4 regions of the Rhizobium sp. 01T444 genome follow, and region 1 is predicted to be linked to each of the others. Evidence: predicted binding sites of a transcription regulator. Region 1 holds the regulator's gene; each other region holds the start of a gene.
The links. The regulator PhoB, encoded in region 1, activates phosphate uptake and scavenging genes when phosphate is short. The targets are predictions, from matches to a motif close to TGTCATNNANCTGTCAT.
Positions count from the first base shown of each region.

Region 2: the regulator PhoB is predicted to act here: its motif matches at 1,635-1,651, upstream of phnC (phosphonate ABC transporter ATP-binding protein).
Region 3: the regulator PhoB is predicted to act here: its motif matches at 1,694-1,710, upstream of AC1DTN_RS25575 (DapH/DapD/GlmU-related protein).
Region 4: the regulator PhoB is predicted to act here: its motif matches at 1,394-1,410, upstream of AC1DTN_RS04715 (PhoX family protein).

Region 1 is NZ_JBFTPD010000001.1:295,485-299,664, reverse strand. Features, by position in the region: gene pstA (phosphate ABC transporter permease PstA) at 1-139, shown strand, start outside; gene pstB (phosphate ABC transporter ATP-binding protein PstB) at 154-969, shown strand; gene phoU (phosphate signaling complex protein PhoU) at 1,014-1,727, shown strand; gene phoB (phosphate regulon transcriptional regulator PhoB) at 1,859-2,542, shown strand; gene AC1DTN_RS01420 (pyrroline-5-carboxylate reductase) at 2,739-3,500, opposite strand; gene AC1DTN_RS01415 (GcrA family cell cycle regulator) at 3,832-4,180, opposite strand, start outside.
Region 2 is NZ_JBFTPD010000008.1:136,053-140,232, reverse strand. Features, by position in the region: gene AC1DTN_RS14235 (phosphonate C-P lyase system protein PhnL) at 1-362, shown strand, start outside; gene AC1DTN_RS14230 (alpha-D-ribose 1-methylphosphonate 5-triphosphate diphosphatase) at 349-1,521, shown strand; gene phnC (phosphonate ABC transporter ATP-binding protein) at 1,740-2,561, shown strand; gene phnD (phosphonate ABC transporter substrate-binding protein) at 2,618-3,532, shown strand; gene phnE (phosphonate ABC transporter, permease protein PhnE) at 3,600-4,180, shown strand, end outside.
Region 3 is NZ_JBFTPD010000022.1:68,226-72,405, reverse strand. Features, by position in the region: partial or broken gene AC1DTN_RS25580 (adenylate/guanylate cyclase domain-containing protein) at 1-1,489, opposite strand, end outside; gene AC1DTN_RS25575 (DapH/DapD/GlmU-related protein) at 1,749-2,381, shown strand; gene AC1DTN_RS25570 (GFA family protein) at 2,414-2,839, shown strand; gene AC1DTN_RS25565 (MBL fold metallo-hydrolase) at 2,988-3,905, opposite strand.
Region 4 is NZ_JBFTPD010000002.1:397,449-401,628, forward strand. Features, by position in the region: gene aptA (omega-aminotransferase AptA) at 1-1,252, opposite strand, end outside; gene AC1DTN_RS04715 (PhoX family protein) at 1,500-3,473, shown strand; gene AC1DTN_RS04720 (ArsR/SmtB family transcription factor) at 3,617-3,934, opposite strand; gene AC1DTN_RS04725 (HugZ family pyridoxamine 5'-phosphate oxidase) at 4,050-4,180, opposite strand, start outside.

The sequences.
Region 1 (4,180 bases):
GGTCTACATGTGGGCCAACGAAGCCGAGCGCGCATTCGTGGAAAGAACCTCGGGTGCCATTATCGTCCTGCTCCTGTTCCTGATCGTCATGAACATGGGAGCTATCCTCTTGCGTCGTCGCTTTGAGCGCCGCTGGTAAACGGAGTAGAGATCATGAACATGTTGACGGAAGCTGCAGTTGAGAAGGCGCTGGACCAGAAAATGAGCAACGTCCCGTATAAGATGATCGGACAGGATGTCTCCGTTTATTACGGCGAGAAGCGCGCGCTTTTCGATGTCAATCTGAACGTCCGCGAAAACACCGTGACCGCCCTGATCGGCCCGTCGGGCTGCGGCAAGTCCACCTTCCTGCGGTCGCTGAACCGCATGAACGACACGATCGATGGCTGCCGCGTCACCGGCAAGATCACGCTCGACAGCGACGATATCTACGATCCTGACATCGACGTCGTCGAACTCCGCGCCCGTGTCGGCATGGTGTTCCAGAAGCCGAATCCGTTCCCGAAAACAATCTATGAAAACGTCTCCTACGGACCGCGCATCCACGGCCTCGCCAAATCCAAGGCCGACCTGGACCAGATCGTCGAGACGAGCCTGCAGCGCGCCGGCCTCTGGAATGAGGTCAAGGATCGCGTGCATGAATCCGGCACCGGCCTTTCCGGCGGTCAGCAGCAGCGTCTGTGCATCGCACGCGCCGTTGCCGTCAGCCCGGAAGTCATCCTGATGGACGAGCCCTGCTCGGCGCTCGACCCGATCGCGACTGCCAAGGTCGAAGAGCTGATCCATGAGCTGCGTGAAAACTACACCATCGTCATCGTGACGCATTCCATGCAGCAGGCCGCGCGCGTATCACAGCGTACGGCCATGTTCCACCTCGGCAACCTGGTCGAGGAAAACGACACCGACAAGATGTTCACCAATCCCGACGATCCGCGCACCCAGGACTATATCATGGGCCGGTTCGGCTGATTTTGGCGATGTGAAGCCTTCCCGATTTTCGAGGACAAAGCCCCATGGCATCGACACATATTTTTTCCGCTTACGATGACGATCTGAAATTCCTGTCCCGGCGCATTTCCGAGATGGGTGGTCTTGCCGAACAGATGGTCGGCGAGGCCGTCCGTGCGCTGGTCAACGGCGACACTGCGCTCGCCCAGAAGGTCATTTCCGACGACGTGATCCTTGATCACGCGGAACGCGAAATCAACGACAAGGCGATCGTCACGATCGCCCGTCGCCAGCCGATGGCCTCCGACCTTCGCGAGATCATGGGTTCGATCCGCATCGCCGCCGACCTCGAGCGTGTCGGCGACCTCGGCAAGAACACCGCAAAGCGCGTCATCGCCGTCCAGAGCACCGGCGTTCCGCGCAAGCTCGCCCGCGGTCTCGAGCATCTCTCCGAACTGGCGCTCGTCCAGCTCAAGGAAGTGCTCGACGTCTATACGACGCGTTCTGCGGACAAGGCCAAGTCCATCCGCGAGCGCGACGACGAGATCGACGCGATGTACACCTCGCTGTTCCGCGAACTCCTCACCTACATGATGGAAGATCCGCGCAACATCACGAGCTGCACGCATCTTCTCTTCTGCGCCAAGAACATCGAGCGCATCGGCGATCATGCGACCAACATCGCTGAGACGATCTATTACATGGCAACCGGCGCCCAGCCGGAGGGTGAGCGTCCGAAGGACGACAGCTCCAATACCGTCGGTGCGGTGACGGAGTAATCCGGACCTGCCAATTGCGTGCGCGCCCTGCGCTGGGGCGCGCAAAGGTCGCAGCCAATTCCAAGTTTCTGCATGGTCCGTTGCTTAAATCACCCCCGGTTTAAGGATCATGCATTAGGAGACTGACACGCATGATCCCAAGAGTTGCAGTTGTTGAAGATGAAGAGGCGCTGAGTGTGCTTCTCCGCTACAACCTCGAGGCTGAAGGTTTCGAGGTGGATACGATCCTCCGTGGCGACGAGGCCGAAATCCGGCTTCAGGAGCGCACGCCGGACCTGCTCATCCTTGACTGGATGCTGCCGGGCGTTTCCGGCATCGAACTCTGCCGCCGGCTGCGCATGCGGCCGGAGACCGAGCGCCTGCCGATCATCATGCTGACGGCACGCGGCGAAGAGAGCGAACGCGTTCGCGGTCTCTCGACCGGCGCGGACGACTATGTCGTCAAGCCCTTCTCCACGCCGGAACTCGTTGCCCGCGTCAAGGCGATGCTGCGACGCGCCCGTCCGGAGGTTCTCTCCACCGTTCTGAAGTGTGGTGATATCGAGCTCGATCGCGAAACCCATCGCGTTCATCGCAAGAGCCGCGAAGTGCGCCTCGGCCCGACCGAATTCCGCCTGCTCGAATTCCTGATGTCGTCGCCGGGCAGGGTCTTCTCCCGCTCGCAGCTTCTGGATGGCGTCTGGGGCCACGATATCTACGTGGACGAACGTACCGTCGACGTCCATGTCGGGCGCCTGCGTAAGGCGCTGAACTTCTCCAACATGCAGGATGTCATCCGCACCGTCCGCGGCGCGGGATATTCCATGGAAGCCTGATCCGAGTGATCGGAGGTCCAGACGGGTCGCTCGCTTGCCGGGCGGCCCGTTTGCTTATCTGGTGTCCTTCTGAAGAAACAGCGATGGGTAGGCCCGCCCTGTCCGTCGAGCTTGAAGCGACCTGTCTCGGCGAAGCACAGCTTCTTCTGGAAGCCGACACTAGGCGCCGAAAGCGAACTTCAAGAGGGTTTGCTTTCTACAGACGAATGCGTGCAAGAACTCGATCAAGAGCCTTTTGCAGAGCCACAGCGCCACCGAAATCGCGAAAGTCTTCGAGCACCTGTTCATTCAATCCGCCCTTGGTCGAATGCTCGCCGATGAGTTCATCAAAACTCGCGACAGGTTTCGAACGGGCAGCATGGGCGAGGCCGGAAAACAATTGACGGAGGTAGGCGTCGCCAGCCGTTCTCGAAAGCCCTTGGCTCTGCAGCCAGGTCGACGTCGCGTCCAGGATGCCGAAATAGGTGGCCATCAGGCAGCTCGCCACCGCGAGAAGTTCGAACTCAGGTCTGTTTTCAACCTGGATCGCCGTTCCGAGCGCCGAAAAGAGGGCGTGGGAAACCTCGTCGGGCGGGTAGATCGCAGTCGCGCCCTGAAGATCTGCGATGAACGGAAGTGGAATTGCCAGGCTCAGGCGAACTGGCTGATCGATCCACGCCAGCAGTTGATCCATTGGCGTGGCCGCGACGAAGCTGATGACATGGTGGCCCGGCCGAAATCGGAGCGAGCGGATGACCTCCTCGGCAATTTGCGGCCTCACCGCCACAAATACGAGATCGGATCGGTCGAGAACATCCTGGTTCCCCAAAGCGATCGACACATTCCGGTTTGCCGCCGCAAGGCGGGCGGCGACGCTTGCGCTGCGCGGTGACAGCACGATCGGTGTGTCGCGAAACGCTGTCTTGCCCAATCCGGTGACGACGGCCTCGGTAATCGTGCCCGTCCCGACGAACCCCATTGTCATCCGCTTTGGATCGATCTCCATTGGCACCCCTGACCGACTGTTTGCGCCGTGCTACTCCACGAGAATACCGCATCTGCATCAGAAAATCGCGTTACAGCGCCATGACCACCGTTCCATGCCAGCCTGGGGCTGAAACACATCGGTGGTGTTGGCCACGTAACTTCGCATTGTCAGGCATGGTGAACGACCGGCAGAGATCGGCCTCCGGCAGATAGTCGTGGTCAGGAGCGGTTTTCCAGTCCTCCTGTGCCGGCTAAAAAAATCACCCCTCCGCGCATAGGCGAGGAGGGGTGATGGCACGTTGCGTCTGTTGGAAGATCGCGGGTCAGGCGACCCGGACAGCCTTGCGGCGTTCGCTGACCGGCTGGTAGGCGAGGCGCTGGTGATAGTTGCAATAGGGCGAGGAATCCGGGGAGTCGCAGCCGCAGAAGTAGAAGTCGTCCTTCAGCGGATCGCCGACCGGCCACTTGCAGGTGCGCTCCGTCAGTTCCGTCAGGCCAAGGCGGCGTGAAATCGGCACGACCACATTCTTGGCCGGCACGTATTCCATTTCCTCGACCGTTTCGATCTCGATCTCTTCCTTCAGCATCGTTGCGCCCTGCTGGCGGGTAACGGTGCGGGTGGTGATGCGAGACGCATAGTTCGGGGCGCGCGGAGCCGACGTATTGCGCTTC
Region 2 (4,180 bases), on a different contig from region 1:
TTGCCGGCCAACCTTACGACGAGGCGATTGAACAGGCGCGCCGTTGGCTTTCCGCCTTCGGCGTCAAGCCGGGGCTCTGGGCGGCCTACCCCTCCACCTTCTCCGGCGGCGAACAGCAGAAGGTCAATCTGGCGCGTGCCCTCATCCTGCCGCAGCGGCTTCTCTTCCTCGACGAGCCGACCGCCTCGCTCGACAAGAATGCGCGCCGCGCACTCGTTGCCCGCCTCGCCGAGCTGAAAGCTGCAGGCGTCGCAATGATCGGCGTCTTTCACCACCCCGACGATATCGCGGATCTCATCGACCGCGAAATCAGCCTTCAAACCCGACAGATCCAGGATGGAGTAGAGAATGTGGCTGAGTGATTTCGAAATCGTGCTGCGCGATAGGGTCATACCGCGCGGTGCCGTGAGGATCGAAGGTGGCATGATCGCCGACATCAGGGAAGAGCCGGTGGCCGAAGCCGATATTTCAGGCGACGGCAGGCTGCTGCTTCCGGGCTTCATCGACATGCACGGCGATATGATCGAGCGCGAGATCGAGCCGCGGCCGAATGTGCGCTTTCCGCTGGAACTCGGCATTTTCGAACTCGACAAGAAGCTTGCCGGCAATGGCATCACCACCGCCTATGCGGCGCTCTCCTTCCATGCCAATAGCAGCTATGGCCACATCCGCTCGGAAGAGCATTCGCGCTCGATCATCCAGACGCTGGTCGAACTCCGGAAGAACGATCTCCTGATCGACCACAGGGTTCACGCACGTTTCGAAATCACCTTCACCCATGCCCGCGCCGTCATCGAAGACCTGCTGCGGGCCGGCGCCCTCGATCTCGTCTCGCTGATGGACCACACGCCGGGCCAGGGCCAGTACCGCGATGTCGAACGCCATATCGAGACGATCGCGCGCAACAACAAGATCAGTCTCGAACAGGCTGCCCAGCGTGTTCAGCAACGCATGGAAAACCGCGCCCAGAACAATGACGCGGTCGACAATCTGCAGGGCATCGCCGCCACCGCGCGCGACCATGGCGTCATCATCGCCTCCCATGATGACGACAGCGTAGAGAAGATCGCAATCGTGGAGGGACTTGGTGCGCGCATCAGCGAGTTTCCTGTGACGATGGCGGCTGCACAGGAGGCCCGCAAGTTCGGGCTGGCAACGGCCATGGGCGCACCGAATGCGCTTCGCGGGCTTTCCTATTCAGGCAATCTTTCTGCCCGTGAGGCCTATGAACGCGGCGTTCTCGACATCCTGGCGAGCGATTACCATCCCTCCGCCATGCTGCCGGCTGCCATCGCACTTGCGGAAGCCGGATCGGGCGGACTGCCGGCTTCTGTGGCGCTGGTCAGCGCCAATCCCGCCAAGGCGCTTGGGCTGACAGATCGCGGCGCGATCGAAGTTGGACTGCGTGCCGATCTCGTCATCGCCGAGCATGGCCGCCTTCCGCGGGTGCGGGCCACTTTCTGCCGGGGCAGGCAGGTCTATTCGGATGGAATTGTCCTGCGATTCCAAAAGGCTGCATAAGAAGCCTCCAGCCGGAAAGCGCCAGGGGCTGCTATTGAACAAAATACATCCGGATTTTCCGGATGTATTACTTGATAAAAACAACGTAACTATCGGCAAATATTGAACAATTACTTAATAAAAGTGTCATACTGAAATGCTATATTTCATTTCATAGACTGGTATTTAAGTACAATTCAGTTTCGTCTCTGGCGCTTCTGGCAAGCGGAGGTCTTCCGGTGCTTGAACTTCATTCCCTCAAGAAGAAATTCGGTCAAACACAGGCGGTCGACGACGTAAATCTGTCGATCTACGCCGGTCAGATGGTCGGCATTATCGGACGCAGCGGCGCCGGCAAATCGACATTGCTCCGGCTGATCAACCGTCTCCTGGACCCGACATCCGGCACGATCATGTTCGAGGGCAAGGATATCACCAAGCTGCGCGGCCGCGAGTTGCGTCTGTGGCGCGCCTCCTGCGCCATGGTATTCCAGCAGTTCAATCTGGTCGAGCGGATGGATGTGCTGACGAACGTTCTGATCGGCCGCGTCGCTGAGCACGGCTTCCTCTCATCCATGCTGCGCCGCTTTACGGATGAAGAGAAGGAAATGGCGATCCGCGCGCTCGATCGGCTCGACCTCGTGCCGCAGGCTCTGCAACGGGCTGGCACGTTGTCAGGCGGCCAGCAGCAACGCGTCGCCATCGCAAAGGCGCTGGTTCAAAACCCGAAGATCATGCTTGCCGACGAGCCGATCGCGTCGCTTGATCCGGCCAATGCGACACGCGTCATGGAGGCGCTGCGCAAGATCAATCGCGAGGATGGCATTACCGTACTCGTCAATCTGCATACGCTCGATACTGCCCGCAACTATTGCGAACGCATTATCGCCATGCGGGCCGGGCGGGTGCGTTTTGACGGCGCGCCGGCAGATCTGACCCAGGAACGGGTCCGCGAAATCTACGGCACGGAGGATTTCGACGCAGAGATCGACGAGGCCGTGACATCCACCTCATTCAACGCCGGTCGAACCGCAAAAGAGAAGGTCTACCAGGCGGTATGAGTTTCGCCCGCGGTTCTGCCAGGCCGCGGGCTTCTTTTTGCAACAGGAGAGTTGGAATGAAAAACGTCCTCATGCTTGCGGCCGTGACGGCCACGCTTGCCCTGTCCAGCCAGGCCCATGCCGACGGTTGGAAAAACCAGTACAAGACGATCCGCCTAGGCGTTCTCTCGGGCGAGAACGAGAAGGACCGCATCGCACGCCGCGTCGGCTTCCAGCAATATCTGGAAAAGGAACTCGGCGTGAAGGTCGAGATCTTCACCGCCGGCAATTATGACGGCGTCATCCAGGCGCTCGCCTCCGACCAGATCGAATTCGCCTTCCTCGGCTCCTCCGCCTATGCGGCCGCCTATACCGAAACCAATGGCGGCGTGGAACCACTGCTCGCGGGCCAGGAACAGGACGGCTCGACCGGCTACTATTCTGTCATCACCGTTCGCTGCGACTCCGGCTACAAGTCGGTCGACGACCTGAAGGGCAAGGTTCTCGCCTTCGCCGATCCGGATTCCACCTCCGGCTACGCCGTGCCTTACTATAACCTCGTCAAGCAGGGCTACGATCCGAAGACCTTTTTCTCGGCCATTCCCTTCTCCGGCGCTCACGAAACCGGCGTCATGGCCGTCGCCAACAAGCAGTTCGATGCTGCCGCGACCTATGTCAACAACGACATCAGCGGCATCCCGCAGCGCATGGAGTCGAAGGGCATGATCCCGAAGGGTGAGGTCTGCCGTATCTGGCAGTCGCCTGAGATCACCAACGGCCCCTTCACCACCCGCACCAACCTGCCCGCCGACATGATCGCTGAGGTCAAGGCAGCGGTAAAGGCAACGCCGGAGAAGGCACCCGATGCCTTCAAGGAAATGAGCGGCGGCGATAACTCCACCTCCAAAGGCTATGTCGAAGTCGATCATCAGCGCTATCAGTGGATCGTCGACATGCGCGACTGGCTGAAGAAGCAGCGCCGTAACGGCTGACATCCCTCATCCACGCCAAGCAACGGGAGCGCCGCGCCCTCCGGCGCTCTGACGACCGGGATCAGACATGACGACAGCATCAGCTTCCATCACGATCCGCCAGTTCGAGGCGGAATATCGCAGTATCCGCAGCCGCGCCAAAACCGTGCAACTCGTTTCGGTCATGCTCATTGCCGCCGCGGTTTTGCTGACGGCCTGGACGGGCGGCTTCTTCGACATGACCGAGGTCAATCTGCCCTCGGGCGAGCGTATCACGACCTGGAAACTATGGGCTTCCCTGCCCCGGCTCGGCGAATATCTCTACAAGACACTGCCGCATTTGCGCCTCGAGACGCTCGGTTCCGATCTCGCCGAATGGTTCTGGCGCTGGCCGGTCTGGCTGGAGCTGCTCGGCGAAACGATCCTGATCGCCTATGTCGCAACGTTTTTCGGTGTCGTCGGCGCCTTTATCCTGAGCTTCCCCGCCGCCCGCAACCTCAGTCCCAACAGCTTTCTGCTGATCGCCTCCCGCCGTTATCTCGAGGTTATCCGCACGGTTCCCGATATCGTCTGGGCGCTGATCTACGTCTTCTGCTTCGGCGTCGGCCCACTTGCCGGCGTGCTGGCGATCTCGACGCATGCGACGGGTTCGCTCGGCAAACTCTATTC
Region 3 (4,180 bases), on a different contig from region 1:
ATGCGCATGTTGAACGCAAGCGGATCCGCAGGGCTCAGCGTCAGCGCCCGTTCGAACCGCTCCGTCGCGCCAGTCTCGCCCTTGTAGCTTGCAACCCAGCCATAGCGCGCCCATGCCCAGGCATTGTTCGGGTCGAGCGCCAGCGCCCGTTCAAGATAGGCGGCCGCCCGCTCCTGATCGCCGCAATGGCTGAGTGCCCCGCCGACGGCGGTCAGCGCGGTCGGATCATCATCGATGGAGCCCACTGCGGCTTCGACAGATTTTAAAGCCCGCTCCAGATCTCGCTCCGGTTCCTCGGTCCAGATGTAGCCGAGGTGCTGGGCGTAGCACCATGCCAGAAATGCGTGGGCGCGGCCGTAAGCAGGGTCGATCGCGATGGCATCCAGAAGCAGCGGTATTGCCCGCTCGTTCGTCGCCTTGCTCTGGCCCCAGAGATACGGGTAGGCGCGCATGACAAGATCATAGGCGCGCAGGCTGCTGGGCGGCTTGCGCTTCGACAGCTCGGTTTCGGCACTCTGGATGGCCGGATGGATGGCGCCGGTCACCTGAGCCGCGATCCTGTCCTGAAGCTCGAATATGTCTTCGGCCGCGCCCTCATAACGCTCTGACCAGAACTGCATGCGCGTCTCGGTATCGACCAGCTGCACGGATATCCGCAGCCGGTCTCCTCCCCGCCGAACCGTACCCTGGACCACGTAGTTGACGCCGAGTTCCCGTCCGAGGTCACGCACGTCGACGAAACGTCCCTTGTAGGTGAAGGCGGACTGGCGCGCGATGACGAAGAACTCCCGAACGCGCGAGAGCGCCGCGGTGATTTCCTCCACGACCCATCAACGAAATACTCATCGCCCTGACCGCTGAGATTGTCGAAGGGCATGACGACGATCGACGGCTGGTCTCTGCCGAAGCGCGGCGCAGGTGATGGTGATTTTGTTGACCCTGGCTCTTGCCCGGCCTCCCCGCTTTCAGCCGCCTCCTGCAGCCAGTCGACCCGAAAGACGGAAATCGGCCTCGGGATATTCTTCATAGAGCGTTCGCCAAGGCTCGTCAGCGTGAACGGCACCTTGCCATAGAGATGCTCGCGTACCGACCCGGAAATGCATATGCCTGCCGGCGGCGCCATCTCCTGCAGGCGCGCAGCGATATTGACGCCGTCGCCCAGCAGATCGTCACCCGACACAATGACGTCACCCAGATTGACGCCGATACGGAACTCCAGGCGGCGATCCCCGGGGATGTCTTTTGGATTGCTCGAGAGGCGTCGCTGGATTTCGACCGAGCACCTGATAGCCTGAACAGCGCTTGCGAACTCGGCGACAAACCCGTCACCCGCAGTGCCGAAGATGCGGCCATCATGCTCGCCCACTATTTCGGCGATCTGGCTTAGGCACGCGTTGAGAGCACGAACCGTGCCCTCCTCGTCCAGCGCCGTAAGGCGGCTGAAACCGGCAACATCGGCGGAAAGGATGGCTGCGAGCTTTCGATCCACAGCAGTGATTGCTCCGGCGGCGTATCATACCGTTGGATGAATATGCGCGGATTTTGCCAAATTCATAGAGTTTTGTCGCAAAGGGGACCGATGAACAACCACCTTTGGCATGGCGTATCGCGGCGCTCCAACACCTGTGGGCCAGAAGCAGACCGAGCTTTGAGGCGCACTGCCAAACCTGCCCCGATCATCGCGGCGTTCTTGCGTCACATATCCTTCACCGTTCCCGATTAGGCAGACCGAAATCCGGAGACTGCCCATGGACTCGACCACCCAGCCGAACCGCCCCAAGATCGCCGAGACTGTCATCCACCCGACGGCAAGCCTGAGGGATTCCAGCGTCGGCAAATGCTGCGAGATCCTGGAGAATACTTCCCTGCACACGGTCGAACTCGGGGATTATTCCTATCTAGGGCAGCGCTGCATCGTCGGCGATGCATCGATCGGGAAATTCTGCGCCATCGCCGCGGAAGTCAGGATCGGCGCGCCCAATCACCCGATGGACCGCCCGTCGATGCATCGCTTCACCTACTGCCCGGAATATTACTCCGCAGACGCCGCGCGCGATCACTCCTTCTTCGCCGAACGAAAGGCGGACCGCGCCATCATCGGCAATGACGTCTGGATCGGCCATGGCGTCATCGTGCTTCCGGGTGTGACGGTTGGAGACGGCGCCGTGCTCGCGGCAGGCGCGGTGGTGACCAAGGACGTTGCGCCCTATACGATCGTCGGCGGCGTTCCCGCCAGGTTCCTGCGCGAGCGCTTCTCGCGAAACGTTGCGGAAAAACTTGCCGCGATCGCCTGGTGGGACTGGCCATTCGAGACCATCATGGAACGGCTCGCCGATTTTCAGTCCAGCGATATCGAAGCCTTCTGCGAGCGCTGGGCCTAGTTTGAGATTTCATTGAGAGAGACAGGCGGATTATGAGCGACGAGAGACATGAGCATAATGCGGCCTGCCACTGCGGCCGCGTCAAATTCCGGCTCCGGTTGGCGGACGAATTCAATACGATCCGCCGCTGCACCTGCTCCTACTGCCGCATGCGCGGCGCAATCGCCGTCTCGGCTGAGCTTGCGGATATCGAGTTCGTAGAGGGCGAAGACAATCTGACGCTCTATCAATTCAATACCCGCACGGCGAAGCATTATTTCTGCAAGACCTGCGGCATCTATACCCATCACCAGCGCCGCTCGAATCCGAACCAGTTCGGCATCAATGTCGCCTGCATCGAGGGTATCAGCCCCTTCGACTTTCCGGAGGTGCAGGTCATGGACGGCGTCTCCCACCCCTCCGATTCCGGCACCAAGGCAAGGGTCGCCGGCATACTTTGCTTCGAGCCGGCAAAGTGAGATCTTGCCAGGCGAGCGCTCCTGCCCCGGAAGCGGCTCCAGCGGCATACGGCCGCCAAAATGAAACGAGGCCCAGGCATTCGCCGGGCCTCGCTGATTGAGACGGATATGAGCCACGCTCAGCCTGGTGCGGCGTGACACAACCCCGTCAATAATCCCAGAAGATCGGCACCCAGCGAAAGGCTTCGCCGTCGACCGCCACATGGCCGATGGAGGGGAACGGCAGATGCGTGGCCACCAACAGTTCGCCGGTCGCCGCGAGCTCACGCAGAAGCCGGATACGAACGCGGACCGCCTCTTCGGGGTCGTGTTCGAAACCGTTGAACCAGTCGGGATGTTCGAACCCGACCGCAAACACGGCGTCGCCGGCAAACATCAGCTTGTCGCCGCCGGAGGCCACGCGGACCACGCTATGCCCGGGAGTGTGGCCACCGGTGCGAGAGACGACGACACCAGGCGCCACCTCGTATTCCTCATCGAACAGCCGCAGCTGGTTTTGGTACTCCTTGGCGAACCGCTTGGCGGCTGCCCGAAGCGCGTCCGGAAAGCCCGGCGGCATGGAGACGTGGGAGAAATCGGGCGCCTCCCAGAATTTGACCTCGGCGGCGGCCACATGGATGCGCAGGTCCGGACGCAGCCGTTCCTTCACCCCTTCCACGAGCAGCCCGCCAACATGGTCCATGTGCATGTGGGTCAGCACAACGTCGGTCACGGAACCAAGATCGATGCCCGCGGCCTCCAGTCGCTTGATCAACTGCCCGGCCCGCGGCAGGTTCAGGTCCGGGTCGATCCCGAGCCCCGCATCGACGAGGATGGTCTGTGCGCCGCTACGCACCACGACCACGTTCAGCGACCAGTCGAAAGCGTCCGGCGGCAGGAACATGTCGCCCAGCCAGGCGGCACGGACGGCCGGTTCGGCATTGTGTCCCAGCATCGCGGTTGGCAGCGGCAGAACCCCATCGCTGACTACCATCACCTCGATGTCGCCGATATCAAGCGCATAGCGCGACGGAACCAGCTCGCCGGGCTTTGCTCCACCGGGAGCCGAACTGTTCTGCGAGGACATATTTGTCTGTTGCGGACCCGTGCTACGGGCTTTTGTTTCTAACTGCGACATGACGCGCTCCTGTGTTGCGTGGACACCAGCCTGTCACTGTCCATTCGGTAATACGCGGATGTCGCATACCAGCATGGATCCGGCGCTCGAACCTCACGTTTCCAGACGTTTCCGTTTTCGAGCGCTCTTTGGTGGCGGCCCCTAACAACTACAGCCGCCCTCACGCGCCCGTAATCCAAACTTACGTTTAAGACGGGGCGGCTGACCGTATGTCGCCTCTCGAT
Region 4 (4,180 bases), on a different contig from region 1:
GTGAGAGAGCGATGATGTCGCCTGTCGTGCGGATCAGCAGGCCGCTTTCGTAAGCCTTGAGGAAGGCCGTGAAGGCCCGCTTGGTCGGCTCACCGGCGATCGGGTCGAGTTCGATGGCGCCGATAAGGCCGGTGTTTCTGATGTCGATGACATTGGGGCAATCCTTCAGCGAATGCAGCGCATCGGCCCAGTAGTCGGAGAGTTCGGCTGCGCGGGTCAGCAGGCCTTCTTCCTTGTAGGTGTCGAGCGTTGCAAGAGCTGCGGCCGAGGCGATCGGGTTACCAGAATAGGTATAGCCGTGGAAGAACTCGATCATGTGCTCGGGGCCATTCATGAAGGCATCATGGATTTCCGAGGTCACGAAGACAGCGCCCATCGGGATGACGCCGTTGGTCAGGCCCTTGGCGGTGGTGATGATATCGGGCTTCACATCGTAGTACTGAGCAGCGAAGGGAGCGCCCAGACGGCCGAAGCCGGTGATGACTTCATCGAAGATCAGCAGGATGCCATGCTTGGTGCAGATCTCGCGCAGCTTCTGCAGATAGCCCTTCGGCGGAATGAGAACGCCGGTCGAACCCGCAACCGGTTCGACGATCACGGCGGCGACCGTGGATGCATCGTGCAGAGTGACGATGCGCTCGAGTTCGGTGGCGATATCGCCGCCATGCTCGGGTTCTCYGCGGGTGAAGTTGTTCTTGCCGGGCAGGTGGGTGTGCGGCATGTGGTCGACGCCGGTCAGCAGGGTGCCGAACATCTTGCGATTGGTGACGATGCCGCCGACCGAGATGCCGCCGAAGTTGACGCCGTGATAGCCACGCTCACGGCCGATCAGGCGGAAGCGTGAGCCGTTGCCCTTCACGCGGTGATAGGCGAGCGCCACCTTGAGCGCCGTTTCCACCGATTCAGAGCCGGAATTGGTGAAGAGGACGTGGTCCAATCCTTCCGGCGCGATGTCGACCAGGCGGTTGGCGAGCTCGAAAGCCTTGGGATGGCCGAGCTGAAAGGCCGGGGCGTAATCGAGTTCGCCGGCCTGTTCGCTGATCGCCTCGGTGATCTTCGGACGGCAATGTCCGGCATTCACGCACCAGAGGCCAGCCGTACCGTCCAGAACCTGACGCCCGTCATGGGTCTGGTAGTACATATCCTTGGCGCTCACGAAGAGGCGCGGTTCCTTCTTGAACTGACGGTTTGCGGTAAAGGGCATCCAAAAGGCGCGAAGGTCGTTTGGCGTTGCATTCAGGCGGTTGGACATGCTGTTCTCCTGGCCGTTGGGGAGGCCGTTCCCGTTCAAGGCTTGGCGCCGTTTATTTTTACTGCCCGGTCAAATTATCAGCGCCCGGCAAGGCGTCAAGCCGAAGAAGCGCCGCTGTCTGCCGTTGCCGGACACTTCGGGCGTCATCAATCCTTCGCCCGGCATTGCTACAAAAATCGATGGCCGCAATGGCCGAGGGCATTTCATTCATTTCCTTGAAATTCAACCATTTTTACCGGAGGTAGTCATGACGGACCGCCAGAAAACCAGACCGCGTCCCAATCCGCGGCGTGCATTTGCGCCGAGCTACGGCACCATTCTCGAAGAAGGCGTTCGTCGCCGTACCGTTCTCAAGGGCTTTATCGCCGCCATGGGTGCGGCTGCTTTTGCGCCGGCGCTCGAAGCAACGAGGGCAGAAGCTGCCGAGTCGACCCTTACTTTCCCCGAACTGAAGCGCGTGCGCGACACCGCCGACCATTGGCCTGATGGTTACGAGCGCCAGATCCTCATTCGCTGGGGCGACGCTCTCTTTACCGACAGCCCGGAATTCGATGTCGCCAAGCTGAATGGCAAGGCGGCCGAGCGCCAGTTTGGCTACAACAATGACTTCACGCAGTTCCTGCCGCTGCCGTGGGGCGAAAAGAGCTCCGATCACGGCCTGATGGTCGTCAGCCATGAATATGCGACGCCCTTTCTGATGTTCCCGGGCCTGACCGCGGACGATTACCGCGAGAAGATGACCGAGGATCAGATCCGCGCCGTCATGGCTGCTGTCGGCATATCCGTTTTCGAAGTGCGCAAGGATGGCAATCAGTGGCAGGTGGCTAAGGACGGCAAGTATAACCGCCGCATCCACATGAGCACGGAGATCGGCATTTCCGGCCCGGCTGCCGGCGACGACCGGCTCAAGACCAAGGCCGATCCGACCGGCACGGTTGTCTTCGGCACGATCTCGAACTGCAATGGCGGCATCACACCCTGGGGCACGATGCTCTCAGGCGAAGAAGGCGCGATGGACGTTTTTGCCGGCGACTATACCAAGTTGCCGAACCAGGAACTGGTCGAGCGCCAGGGCTGGGACGAGGATGAGAACGACATCTATTCCGTCAGCCGCGTCGAGCCGCGCTTCAAGTTCGAGGAAGAGCCGAACGAATGGATGCGTTTCGACTGGGTCGTCGAAATCGATCCCTTCGATCCGACGGCAAAGCCGGTCAAGCGCACGTCGCTCGGCCGCATGACGCATGAAGGCGCGCAATGTTGCGTCGCGCCTGACGGCCGCGTCGTGGTCTTCATGGGTGATGACGACGATTTCGAATATATCTACCGCTTCGTCACCCGCGATCCGTGGAACCCCAACGATCGCGCCGCCAACAAGGATCTGCTCGATCACGGCACGCTGTCTGTCGCCAAGTTCGAAAGCGACGGCACGATGCGCTGGATCCCGCTCGTTGCCGGCGAAGGCCCGCTGACGGCGGAAGCCGGCTTCAAGACGCAGGCAGACGTGGTTCTCGCCACCCGCACTGCCGCCGACCTTGTTGGTGCGACGCCGATGGACGGGCCGGAGGGCTTCATCCCGCATCCCGGCACCGGCAAGCTCTATGTGGCCATGACCGAAAACGAGGATCGCTTGCCGAAGGGCCAGGGGGACGACGAGAAGGAACAGGTCAACGTTGCCAATCCACGTGGCCCCAACCCGCATGGGCATCTGCTGGAGCTTGTAACGCCAGGCGGTCCTGACAAGCCCGATTACGCCGCTGAGAGCTTCAAGTGGGACGTCTTCGTGCTCTGCGGTGATCCGGCCAAGCCCGAAGACCAGGCGATGTTCCACCCGGCGACCACCTCGGCCGGCTGGTTCACCGACCCCGATAACCTTGCCGTGGATCCAGCAGGCCGCCTCTGGGTCACTACCGACGGTCCGCCGCCTGAGGGCATCGCCGATTCCGTCTATGTGATGGATACGGAAGGTTCGGGCCGCGCTTTGCCGAAGCTCATTTATATCGCGCCTGTCGGTTCGGAGACCTGCTCGCCGACCTTTACCTCGGACGGCTCCAGTGTCTTCCTCTCGGTCCAGCATCCGGGTGAATTGCGTATGGCCGATAACGAGGATGCGACCTCAATGGAAGATGCCGGCACCAGCTGGCCGGACTTCAAGCCGGGTGTGCCGGCGCGTCCGTCGCTCGTCGTGCTGACGCGCGCTAGCAACGGAGTGGTGGGCAGCTAACCTGTCGTTCTGACACAGACGGGACCGGCAATTCTTGCGAATTGCCGGTCCCAAAGGTTTTACGTGCTGAAAATCGTTAAGCGGCGCCCGCGGAAGCATTTCCCTGGAACGCTGCTCAGACTGACATCATGTCAGCGCTGACATCAGGCTGCAGACCTGCTCCGGTTCTGAGCCACGTAGATATCCTCCAGCGTCGCGAGGATCTTCATGACCGGCTCGGAGTTGCTGGAATAGTAGATCGTCTGTGCATCACGACGGGTCTTGACCAGCTTCTGAGCGCGCAATTTCGACAGATGCTGGGAGAGGGCCGACTGGCTCAGGCCGACCTGGGTGGCGAGAACGCCGACAGGCACTTCTCCCTTTACCAGGCTGGTGAGGATCAGCAAACGCTTGGGGTTGGCCATGGCCGATAATAAAGCTGCCGCCACATTGGTGTGCTCGGCCAAATCAGAGGTTTCCATATTTTTTCTTCCTAATGCGAAACGTACATCATCCGTACAGGCACAGGCCGTCAGACGGTTCTTTGACTGACGGCGAAAACTAGCAATTGGGCTCGAAGATTGTATATACCTAAATTTAAGGTATCAGGTATGCTATTTTAGATATGTTTGAACAAATGTGATCTAAGTCCTCAGCGGGTATGTCGAACTCGCAACGCATCAATAAGTCACCTGAAATCATATCAAAACCTTCGGAATCGACCCCAC